Regions from separate parts of the Exiguobacterium sp. RM11 genome, predicted to be linked through region 1. Evidence: riboswitches for the same ligand, from Rfam matches in the RefSeq annotation. Region 1 holds a riboswitch; each other region holds the start of a gene.
The links. A riboswitch is a leader RNA that binds a small molecule or an ion and turns the genes downstream of it on or off. The one in region 1 is predicted to bind S-adenosylmethionine.
Positions count from the first base shown of each region.

Region 2: another riboswitch for S-adenosylmethionine. It lies ahead of AC5LIL_RS01760 (2,3-diketo-5-methylthiopentyl-1-phosphate enolase); the one in region 1 lies ahead of metK (methionine adenosyltransferase).
Region 3: another riboswitch for S-adenosylmethionine. It lies ahead of AC5LIL_RS07160 (MetQ/NlpA family ABC transporter substrate-binding protein); the one in region 1 lies ahead of metK (methionine adenosyltransferase).

Region 1 covers NZ_CM187558.1:937,895-941,171, forward strand. Annotated here, with positions in the region: gene pckA (phosphoenolpyruvate carboxykinase (ATP)) at 1-1,344, opposite strand, end outside; SAM riboswitch class I at 1,667-1,786, shown strand; gene metK (methionine adenosyltransferase) at 1,919-3,127, shown strand; gene AC5LIL_RS04940 (hypothetical protein) at 3,170-3,277, opposite strand, start outside.
Region 2 covers NZ_CM187558.1:305,582-308,858, forward strand. Annotated here, with positions in the region: gene AC5LIL_RS01755 (2-hydroxy-3-keto-5-methylthiopentenyl-1-phosphate phosphatase) at 1-390, opposite strand, end outside; gene AC5LIL_RS01760 (2,3-diketo-5-methylthiopentyl-1-phosphate enolase) at 387-1,541, opposite strand; SAM riboswitch class I at 1,611-1,712, opposite strand; SAM riboswitch class I at 1,918-2,020, shown strand; gene mtnK (S-methyl-5-thioribose kinase) at 2,103-3,254, shown strand; gene mtnA (S-methyl-5-thioribose-1-phosphate isomerase) at 3,251-3,277, shown strand, end outside.
Region 3 covers NZ_CM187558.1:1,364,960-1,368,236, reverse strand. Annotated here, with positions in the region: gene AC5LIL_RS07165 (methionine ABC transporter ATP-binding protein) at 1-628, opposite strand, end outside; gene AC5LIL_RS07160 (MetQ/NlpA family ABC transporter substrate-binding protein) at 640-1,461, opposite strand; SAM riboswitch class I at 1,535-1,638, opposite strand; gene AC5LIL_RS07155 (iron-containing alcohol dehydrogenase) at 1,680-2,696, opposite strand; gene AC5LIL_RS07150 (aminotransferase class I/II-fold pyridoxal phosphate-dependent enzyme) at 2,693-3,277, opposite strand, start outside.

The DNA of each region.
Region 1 (3,277 bases):
GTTGACGGCGGCATTGACCATCGCACGCGTATAGGCGAGTTTCATACGTGAACCTTCGCCGTATGCTCCACCTGTCCAGCCCGTATTGACGAGGTAGACATCTACATCGTGCTCTTCAATCAATTTACCGAGCATATCCGCATAACGCTCTGGAGCGAGCGGAAGGAACGGTGAACCGAAGCAAGTCGAGAACGTTGCTTGTGGTTCTGTGACACCACGCTCTGTACCAGCAAGCTTAGACGTATAACCAGACAAGAAGTGATACATCGCCTGTTCTTTCGTCAGTTTGCTGATCGGTGGCAAGACACCATACGCATCGGCCGTCAAGAAGACGATCGTATTTGGATGACCGGCACGTGATGGGAGCATCGCGTTGTCGATGAATTCGATCGGATATGCCGCACGCGTATTTTCAGTCAAGGAGATGTTCTTGTAGTCCGGCGTACGATCTTCATTCAATACGACGTTTTCAATCAATGAACCGAAACGGATTGCATCATAGATTTGTGGTTCGTTCTCACGCGAAAGGTTAATCGTCTTCGCGTAGCAACCGCCTTCAATGTTGAAGACCCCATCCGGTGACCATCCATGCTCATCGTCTCCGATTAAGTGGCGCTGTGGATCAGCTGAAAGTGTCGTCTTCCCAGTTCCCGACAATCCGAAGAAGAGTGCCGTTTCATTTGCATCGTTGACGTTTGCCGAACAGTGCATCGATAAGACGTTTTGTTCAGGTAACAAGAAATTCATGACGGAGAAGATTGATTTTTTAATTTCGCCACCGTACTCTGTTCCCCCGATCAGAATGGTGCGCTTAGCGAATGAAACGAGAATGAACGTCTCTGAGTTCGTGCCATCCACTGCAGGGTCGGCTTTATAACTCGGTGCATAAATTACAGTGAACGGGTCGAACGCACCTTTCGTTGGCCATTCGCGTAAAAACAGTTGTTTTGCGAATAGACTATGCCATGCATATTCCGTAATGGCACGGACCGGTAACGTATAGTGCTCATCGGCACCAGCAGACGCTTCGAGGTAATAAAGTTTGTCTTTCTTTTCTAAATGGTTCAGTACTTTGTCGAGAAGTGCTGAAAACTTCTCTTCCGCGATCGGTTGGTTCACTTTTCCCCAATCGACAAGGTTGTTGCTGACTTCATCTTGGACGACGAATTTGTCTTTCGGTGACCGTCCGGTAAAAGCACCGGTGCTGACAGATAAAGCCCCGTCTTTTGTCAGTACACCTTCCCCATTTTGGATGGCTTCTTCCACCAGTTCTGGAACCGTCAAGTTCCGTTTCATGTCGGCACCATTAATTAATTCTTCGATTTTCAGGAGCGTTGTCGCCATCCTGAATCCCACCTTTCCCCTAAATAGATGTGGATGAAATCCGCATACTTCCGCGATTACGATTAATCAGTATGACATTTTTAATTATATGTGACACACTAATTAAACACAAGCGTTTCTTCTCTCTGAGTAAGCGCTTTCTTACAAAGACAGTTTATCACATTCTCTTATCACAAGGTGTTAAAAAACAGAAACGAATTAAAAAAATGTTTGACGATTCACAAACAGAAATGTTTTGCAAGTCAGTGAAAACTTTAACGAATTCGTTCGATTCCCTTGACATAATCGAGCGTCATTTATATGATGGTTTTCGTAACGGATACTCTTATTCTGAGCGGTGGAGGGAACAAGGCCCTACGAAGCCCAGCAACCGTCCGACATGAAGTCTTGTGCGGAAAAGGTGCTATCCTGAAGCGAAGCCATTAGCTTCGAACGATAAGAGGGTAAGGAAGAACGATTCAACCTTTCCCCATGTATGTCATCGGGGGAGGTTTTTTTCATTACCGTCCCAAAGCAACGCGTAAGGGGAACGAGTACCGTCCACATATCACCCTTATTATAGGAGGTTTTTTGAATGTCAAAATTGAACCGTCGACTTTTTACTTCAGAGTCGGTTACTGAAGGACATCCAGATAAAATTTGTGATCAGATCTCTGACTCGATTTTGGATGCCATTTTAGCGGAAGACCCGAATGCCCGTGTTGCGGCAGAAACGTCTGTCACAACGGGTCTTGTACTCGTAGCTGGTGAAATCACAACGTCAACTTACGTGGATATCCCGAAAGTTGTCCGTGAAACAATCCGTGAAATCGGATACACACGTGCGAAATATGGTTTCGATGCAGAAACATGTGCAGTCTTGACGTCGATTGACGAGCAATCAGTAGACATCGCGCAAGGTGTTGACCAAGCTCTCGAAGCACGTGAAGGTCAGATGACTGAAGAGGAACTCGATGCAATCGGTGCTGGGGACCAAGGTCTCATGTTCGGATACGCGACAAACGAGACACCTGAACTCATGCCGCTCCCGATCTCATTGGCGCACAAATTATCACGTCGTCTTGCTGAAGTTCGTAAGAACGGTACGCTTGAATACCTCCGTCCGGATGGTAAGACGCAAGTAACGGTTGAGTACGATGAGGACAACAACCCTGTTCGCATCGATACAATCGTCATCTCGACACAACACGCAGAAGAGATCACGCTCGAGCAAATTCAAGAAGACTTGAAAAAGTATGTCATCGAAGCAGTCATCCCGGCTGAACTCATCGATGCTGAAACAAAATACTTCATCAACCCGACTGGTCGCTTCGTAATCGGTGGACCACAAGGAGATGCAGGTCTTACAGGACGTAAAATCATCGTCGATACGTACGGTGGATACGCACGTCACGGCGGTGGCGCATTCTCTGGTAAAGATCCTACAAAAGTTGACCGTTCAGCAGCATACGCAGCTCGTTATGTAGCGAAAAACATCGTTGCAGCAGGACTTGCGGATAAAGCAGAAGTTCAACTCGCTTACGCGATTGGGGTAGCACATCCAGTATCAATCGCTGTCGATACGTTCGGCACTGGTAAATTGAGCGAAACAGAGCTCGTTGAACTCGTTCGTGAGAACTTCGACCTCCGTCCAGCAGGCATCATCAAGATGCTTGACCTTCGCCGTCCAATCTACAAACAAACAGCAGCTTACGGTCACTTCGGTCGTACAGATATCGAACTCCCATGGGAGCAAACAGATAAAGCAGCAGTTCTTGAAGAAGGCGCGAAGCGTTTCGCGTAATCAACAAAAACGACCTTTCCGCGGAAAGGTCGTTTTTTAGGTTCAAGTCGTTGGAGGTGTCTGTTTATGATCATTCGATGACGAATCAGTTGAAGTGTTTTCTTGTCCAAGCGCGGTATCCTTCGCTTCGACGACTTTTTCACCGATGTC
Region 2 (3,277 bases), 630 kb from region 1:
GACACGTGCCGTCTCCCCTGAAAAATCAACGTGATTGCAGTAGATGTGTTCCGGTGCCACATGACCTTCTAGAATCGGATGGACGAAAAAGTCCATACCGCCACTGACGACATCAAATCGAAAGCCAAGTGACTGTGTCTCTTGTAAAAACTTGATGAACCCTGGCCGAAGCGTGATGGTTGACTGCAGAAAGTCATGATACAAAGCTTGCTGATGACTCGGGAGCAGGCTGAACATTTGACCGACGCCTTCTCGAATGGAGAGCGTTTGGTTCAAAACACCTTCTTTGAGTTCGACCCATTCAGGTGGGGCGAAGCGTCGCATCAACGCGATGATGTTATCTTCTTCCGTGATGGTGCCGTCGAAATCACAGATGACGTGCGTACTCATCGCGTACCCCACGCATCCAACGCGGTCGATAACGCATCGGTCTCGCTCGTCTTACCGATTGCCTGGTCAATTGCTTGGCGGAATGCCCTCGCTCCGGCAGCCGCACCGTCGGGATGCCCATGAATCCCACCGCCGGCATTGATGACGACATCCGTTCCGAAGTCACGAATCAAATCCGGGACGAGTCCTGGGTGAATTCCGGCAGAAGGGACCGTCAGAATCGGTTTCGTCCAATGAGGTTCTGTCGCGTAAGTTTGAATCTGTTCTGCTTCGTCTTTCGGTGTCGACAGTGAACCATATGGTGACGGGAAAAGCGTCAAGTCCGCCCCGGCGAGTCGAATCAGTTTCCCGAAAAGGAGGGAATGACGAATCGATCCGGTCAACGCTCCTGCAAAAGCGGGATGTGCCAAAATCGGGACGTGAATCTCGGGATCTTTAGCGAGTTCCCGTAACGCGTCGAGCCCGTACGTATACACGTTGAACAAAAGTGCGGTCGCGCCTGCCTCAATCAAACGTTTCGCCTGGTCGCGTAAGGTGAAAACGGGTCCGCTCAACGTGACGGCGTATAGAACGGAACGACCCGTTAGTTCTTGGTGTTCTTGAATGATCGATGCTCCAATCCGAGCCCGTTCGAGCGATGGGGTGAGCGGATTGTCATATAAAATCTCATCGTCTTTCACAAGATCGATGCCACCTGTAAACTGGTCACGAAGTTGTGTCGCCAAAAAATCAAGGTCACGCCCGATGACGCCTTTGAAGATGCTCATGGCGAGCGGTCGGTCGTATACTCGAAGGATGTCGCGGACACCTTCGACTCCGAATGCGGCACCCGGAAAGTCCGATGCGAGCTCGTCTGGGAGCGTTAGGTCGACAAGTTGGACGCTTGGGTCGAGCGACAGCTTTCCGAATGTCGTCGTCAGAATGGACGAAAAGTCCGGCGTCACATTATGTAGCGGGTAACGAATCGAGAAGCGACTCGTCGTTTCCTGTTGGGAGGTATCGATGACCTCACCGCGGAATGCCTGTAGTTGATGCTGCTCGAGATGGTTCAATTCGGTCCATGTGCCGACGGTCAGCTCATGTGCGATTTTTTCAGCCACGTGCTCGACGTGATCGGTATGTTTGATTTCATAAGTAGCGATGATTCCCATAAGTTCCTCCTTTCAGGTCAAACAAAAATGACCTCATGCCAAGGCAAGAGGTCATTCGAAAACAATGAACTCTTATCTCTCAGCGATAGCTGCAAGAATTAGCACCGTGCCATTTCTGGTCGGTTGCTGCGACATCATCGGGCTTGTCCCTCCGTCTGCTCTTGATAAGAATAGTTGTGAAGTTGTGAAATTTAATTGAATTTTTACATAGAATCGCTCACTCGTCAATTCCTTTTTTTGAGAAAAAAAGTTTGAAAATAATGTTTCTATATATGCGTGTCAAAAATAGGGAGTCGACCGAAAATAGAGGATTGACAACTAGCGTGCCTAGTCCGTAATATTCGTCTCAACACGTCAAACACAATTACATCATTTACTCTTATCGCGAGTTGGCAGAGGGAATTGGCCCTAAGACGCCGCAGCAACCGACCATTTGGCACGGTGCTACATCCACCAGACATATGTCTGAAAGATGAGAGGAACAACCAATTTGGGTGTGCCTCTTTCTCGCGGAGAAAGGGGCTTTTTTCATGCATAGATTCAAGAAAGGGGAAAATCATCATGGCTTATGAGGCGTTTACAGAACAAAGTGTCGTCGAACACGTTCGACAGTTGGGGTTACTAGAAGAGGGGATTGCAGAATGTGAGGAAATCGGAGATGGAAATTTAAATCTCGTCTTTCGCATTCGTCAAGGAGAAACGTCATTAATCGTGAAACAGGCGTTGCCGTACGCAAAAGTCGTTGGAGAGAGCTGGCCGCTCACGCTTGACCGTTCGTGGATTGAACAACTGGCACTCCGTGAGTTTTCAAAAGTCGTACCACAATTCGTACCAGATGTACTCGGTAGCGACCGTGAACTCGCCTATACGATTTTAGAAGATTTGTCAGCGTTTGAAATCGTCCGGACGGGTTTCCTAAAAGGAGAGAGCTATCCGAATTTGGCGCGTCACGTCGGTACATTCCTCGGGGAAACGTTGTTTGCGACATCTGACTATGCGAAAGGACCGCTCGCCAAGAAACAAATCGAAAAAGAGTATTACAATCCAGAGCTATGCGATATCACAGAAAAACTGATCTTCACTGATCCGTATCGTGATGCAGAATCGAATCAAATCGAAACGCCTCTTCGTCCGGACGTGGAGCAGCTTTGGTCAGACCTCGCCTTGAAAATTGAAGTGACGAAATTGAAGGTCGGGTTCGTGACTAAACACGAAGCGTTGCTACATGGGGATTTACATACTGGAAGCATTTTTGCGACGCGTCAGGAAACAAAAATCATCGATCCTGAGTTTGCATTTTATGGTCCATTCGGTTTTGACATCGGTCAAATCATCGCCCATTTGGTGTTCTCGACGTATGCACATCCGTTGAAGCGGTTCGAACGCTTCACAGAAGTGCTCACTGTCTGGGAAACGTTCGAAAAAACGTTCCGTACACGCTTCACACAGGCGGTCGAGCCATTCAACACAGTAGGATTCGTGGACGAACTGTTGCCATCGATTTTGAGTGATGCGATTGGCTACGCGGGCTGCGAATTGATTCGTCGGACGGTCGGTCTAGCGGGCGTCGCTGACTTGGAAACATTGCCAGACGACCTTCGTATCGAACGGAAACGTCATGCCCTAGAACTCGGCACGCGTCTCATCAAACAGCGTCATCAGATTCAATCCATCGATCAGCTGATCCCGGTTCTATCGGAGGTGCGGGTATGAGTGTGCAAAGTATACATTTCGAT
Region 3 (3,277 bases), 430 kb from region 1:
GGTCACAGATTCGTTCAATCACTTCCATCTCATGCGTGATCAAGAAGATGGTCAATCCGAGTTCTCGGTTGATCTCGAGCAACAACTCTAAGATCGACTCGGTCGTCTCAGGGTCGAGCGCACTCGTCGACTCGTCGCTGAGGAGGATGTCCGGTTCATGGGCGAGCGCTCGCGCAATGGCGACACGCTGTTTTTGACCGCCTGATAATTGTTCCGGATAATGGTTCCGATGTTCAGATAAACCGACGATGTTGAGATAGCGGTCGACCCGTTCACGGATGACTTGCTTCCCGAGCCCTTCGAGGCGGAGCGGGATGGCGACATTCTCTTCGACGGTCGCGGTCTTTAATAGGTTGTAATGTTGAAAGATCATGCCGATTCGCTGACGTAAATTCGACAGACCTTTTTTCTTTAGCAGCGTGATGTCTTGTCCCTCAATCTCAACGACACCTGTCGTCGGGCGTTCTAATAGATTGATCATCCGGATAAGGGTACTCTTTCCGGCACCGCTTCGGCCGATGATGCCGAAGATCTCCCCTTTTTCGATTGTAAGGGAGACGTCGTCGAGCGCGGTGATCGTATCTCCATTGACGTGAAATTGCTTGGTGATTTGTTTCAGTTCAATCATCGAATCCCTCCTCAGAACGCTGGTACGACAGATCCACTGAATTCCTCTTCGATGAAGGCACGTACTTCATCCGAATGGTAGTAAGACTTCAACGTCTCAACGACCTCATCTTCTTTGTTGGCCGAACGGACAACCACATAGTTCGGATACGGGTTGTCGACCGTGTCCTCATGGAACAGGGCATCCTCGTTGATAGAGAGACCTGCACCCATCGCGAAGTTCGTATTGATGGCTGCAAGGGCCACTTCCGGAAGTTGTGTCGGGAGCTGTGACGCTTCGAGTTCGATGAATTCGAGATTGAGCGGGTTTTCCGCGATATCTCGTTTCGTCGCTTTATCCGTCAGACCTTCTTTTAGTGTGATCAGACCTGCTGTTTCATATAGTCGCAAGGCACGAAGTTCGTTTGCCGGATCGTTCGGGACGGCAACTTTATCTCCTTCTTTTAAATCCTTGATATCTGTCAACTTCTCAGAATAAAGACCCATCGGGAATGCGACCGTTTTGAATACGTCGTCAATTTTATACCCTTTGTCTGACTTTTGAAGTTCGAGGAACGATAACGTCTGGTAACTGTTTACATCAAGGCTTCCCTCGTCGAGTGCCGTGTTCGGTGTGTTGTAATCATTGAATACTTTGATATCGATCTCAAGACCGTCCTCTTTCGCGAGTTCTTGTACTTTCTCCGCAATTTGCTCGTGTGGGCCACCAGTCACGCCGATCGTCAGTTCTTCCGTGCTGAGCGTCTCGCTCGCCTCGGATTGTCCACACGCAGAAAGTGCGATTGCTGCAAGGAATGACGTGCCTGCCAAAAGTGTTTTTTGTTTGATGTTCATGAATAGTTCCTCCTCCAAATGAAAAGCCCGCTACTCACGAAGAGCGGCGGGCACGACAAGTGAAAGTCGGACACGCTCATCTCCCAGACGTCTCGTCTGTTGGAATTAGCACCATGATCATACTGATCTGGTTGCCGGGTTTCATCGGGCCAGTCCCTCCACCACTCTTGATAAGCAAACGGTTTTATTATTTTGTTATTATATTACTGATAAAAGCATTATTTGTAAACTACTTCTTGAAGATTGATGAGAATTTCTTTTAACTGCTCTGAATCTTGAAGATTCCGAATCCCTTGAATCGTGATTTCTTCGACGATCGAAGTGACCAATTCATCGACTTGATCAGGATGAATCCCAAGTTGGGTAAGTGAAGTTGGCGCATCGATGGATTGAAGCCAGTCCTCGAGCAGGAGGGTGTCATCGGATCGAATCAACCGTTCTTGAACAATCAATCCGAAGCCAACCTTGTCTCCGTGTAGCCAATGGTGGGTCGATCCAAAACGACTAAGTGCATTATGAACGGCGTGAGCGACAGCAACACGAGTGCCGGCATCCCCAAACCCACCAACCGCACCACCGATTGCGAGAACATGGTCGACGATATACCGAATGTCCTTACCGTAGCGACGGAAGTCCTGTTCGCGGATTGACAGGTCCATCAATTTACCGCACTGCGCAGCAAGTGATAACCCTGACTGAATCCCTGCATCCTTTGAAGTCGTCCCGCTAATATAACGAGCCTCGAACCACTTTGCGACCGTGTCGATGACGCCAGCCTTGAAATAGTCATAAGGCGAATCACGTAACAGTCGTTCATCTGCGATGACGCGTTCGATGACGACCGGAAACGTGTCATAGCGAATGTAAGACCCTTCCTCACTGTAGATGACGCTGAGTGGTGTGAAGGCTGCACAGTTTGATACGAGTGTCGGGACGACAATGAGCGGGACCGACTGGGTGAATGCAATCCGCTTCGCCGTATCGATCAATTTACCTCCGCCGACGGCAATCCATACGTCGGGTCGATAGGCATTCAAACGATTTATTTCTTCGTCTGTACATTCCCCGTTGAACTGTACACTCGGAAGATTTGCTAGACGAGGGAACACGCGAACCGCTTCACCGTATCCGTTCGATCCTTTCAAAACGAGTGCCTTCCGGTTTCCAATCAACGTATGAAGGTTCTCGAGCGCATCATGCGAATGGTCATATTCGAGCACGGCCTGACGAATCACAAATGTACCTCCTCATAGGCTGCAAACAGTCTCTCAATCCGTTCTACCGCTTCATCAATCTTCTGTTCAGACGATACGAGACCGAAACGGATGTGGTGCTCTCCCTCTGTTCCGAAGAAGTAGCCTGGTGTGACGGCGACTCCCGCCTCGTGGAGTAACTTTGTCGAGAACGATTTTGCATCCCCCTCAGGTACTTTCGCCCATACAAAGAACGAACCCTTCGGTGCCTCAATCTCCCACCCCGCCCGGCGTAACCCATTAATCAATCGGTTTCGTCTTGTTTCGTAAAGTGAGGCTAGGTCATCACGTAAGTCGCGCGGGGATTCTAACGCCACAATCGCTGCCTCTTGAATGGCTGAGAAGACAGACACGTGGACGTGATCTTGATACGTGTTGATGGCTTCAATAATATCGGCATTTCCGACCGCGAACGCGACACGCCACCCCGACATATTGAACGCCTTCGACATCGTGTATACTTCAATTCCAATTTCTTTCGCACCATCTGCCTGAAGAAAGCTCGGGGGAACATAACCGTCGAACCCAATGCTTCCATAAGCGAAATCGTGGACGACCATCAC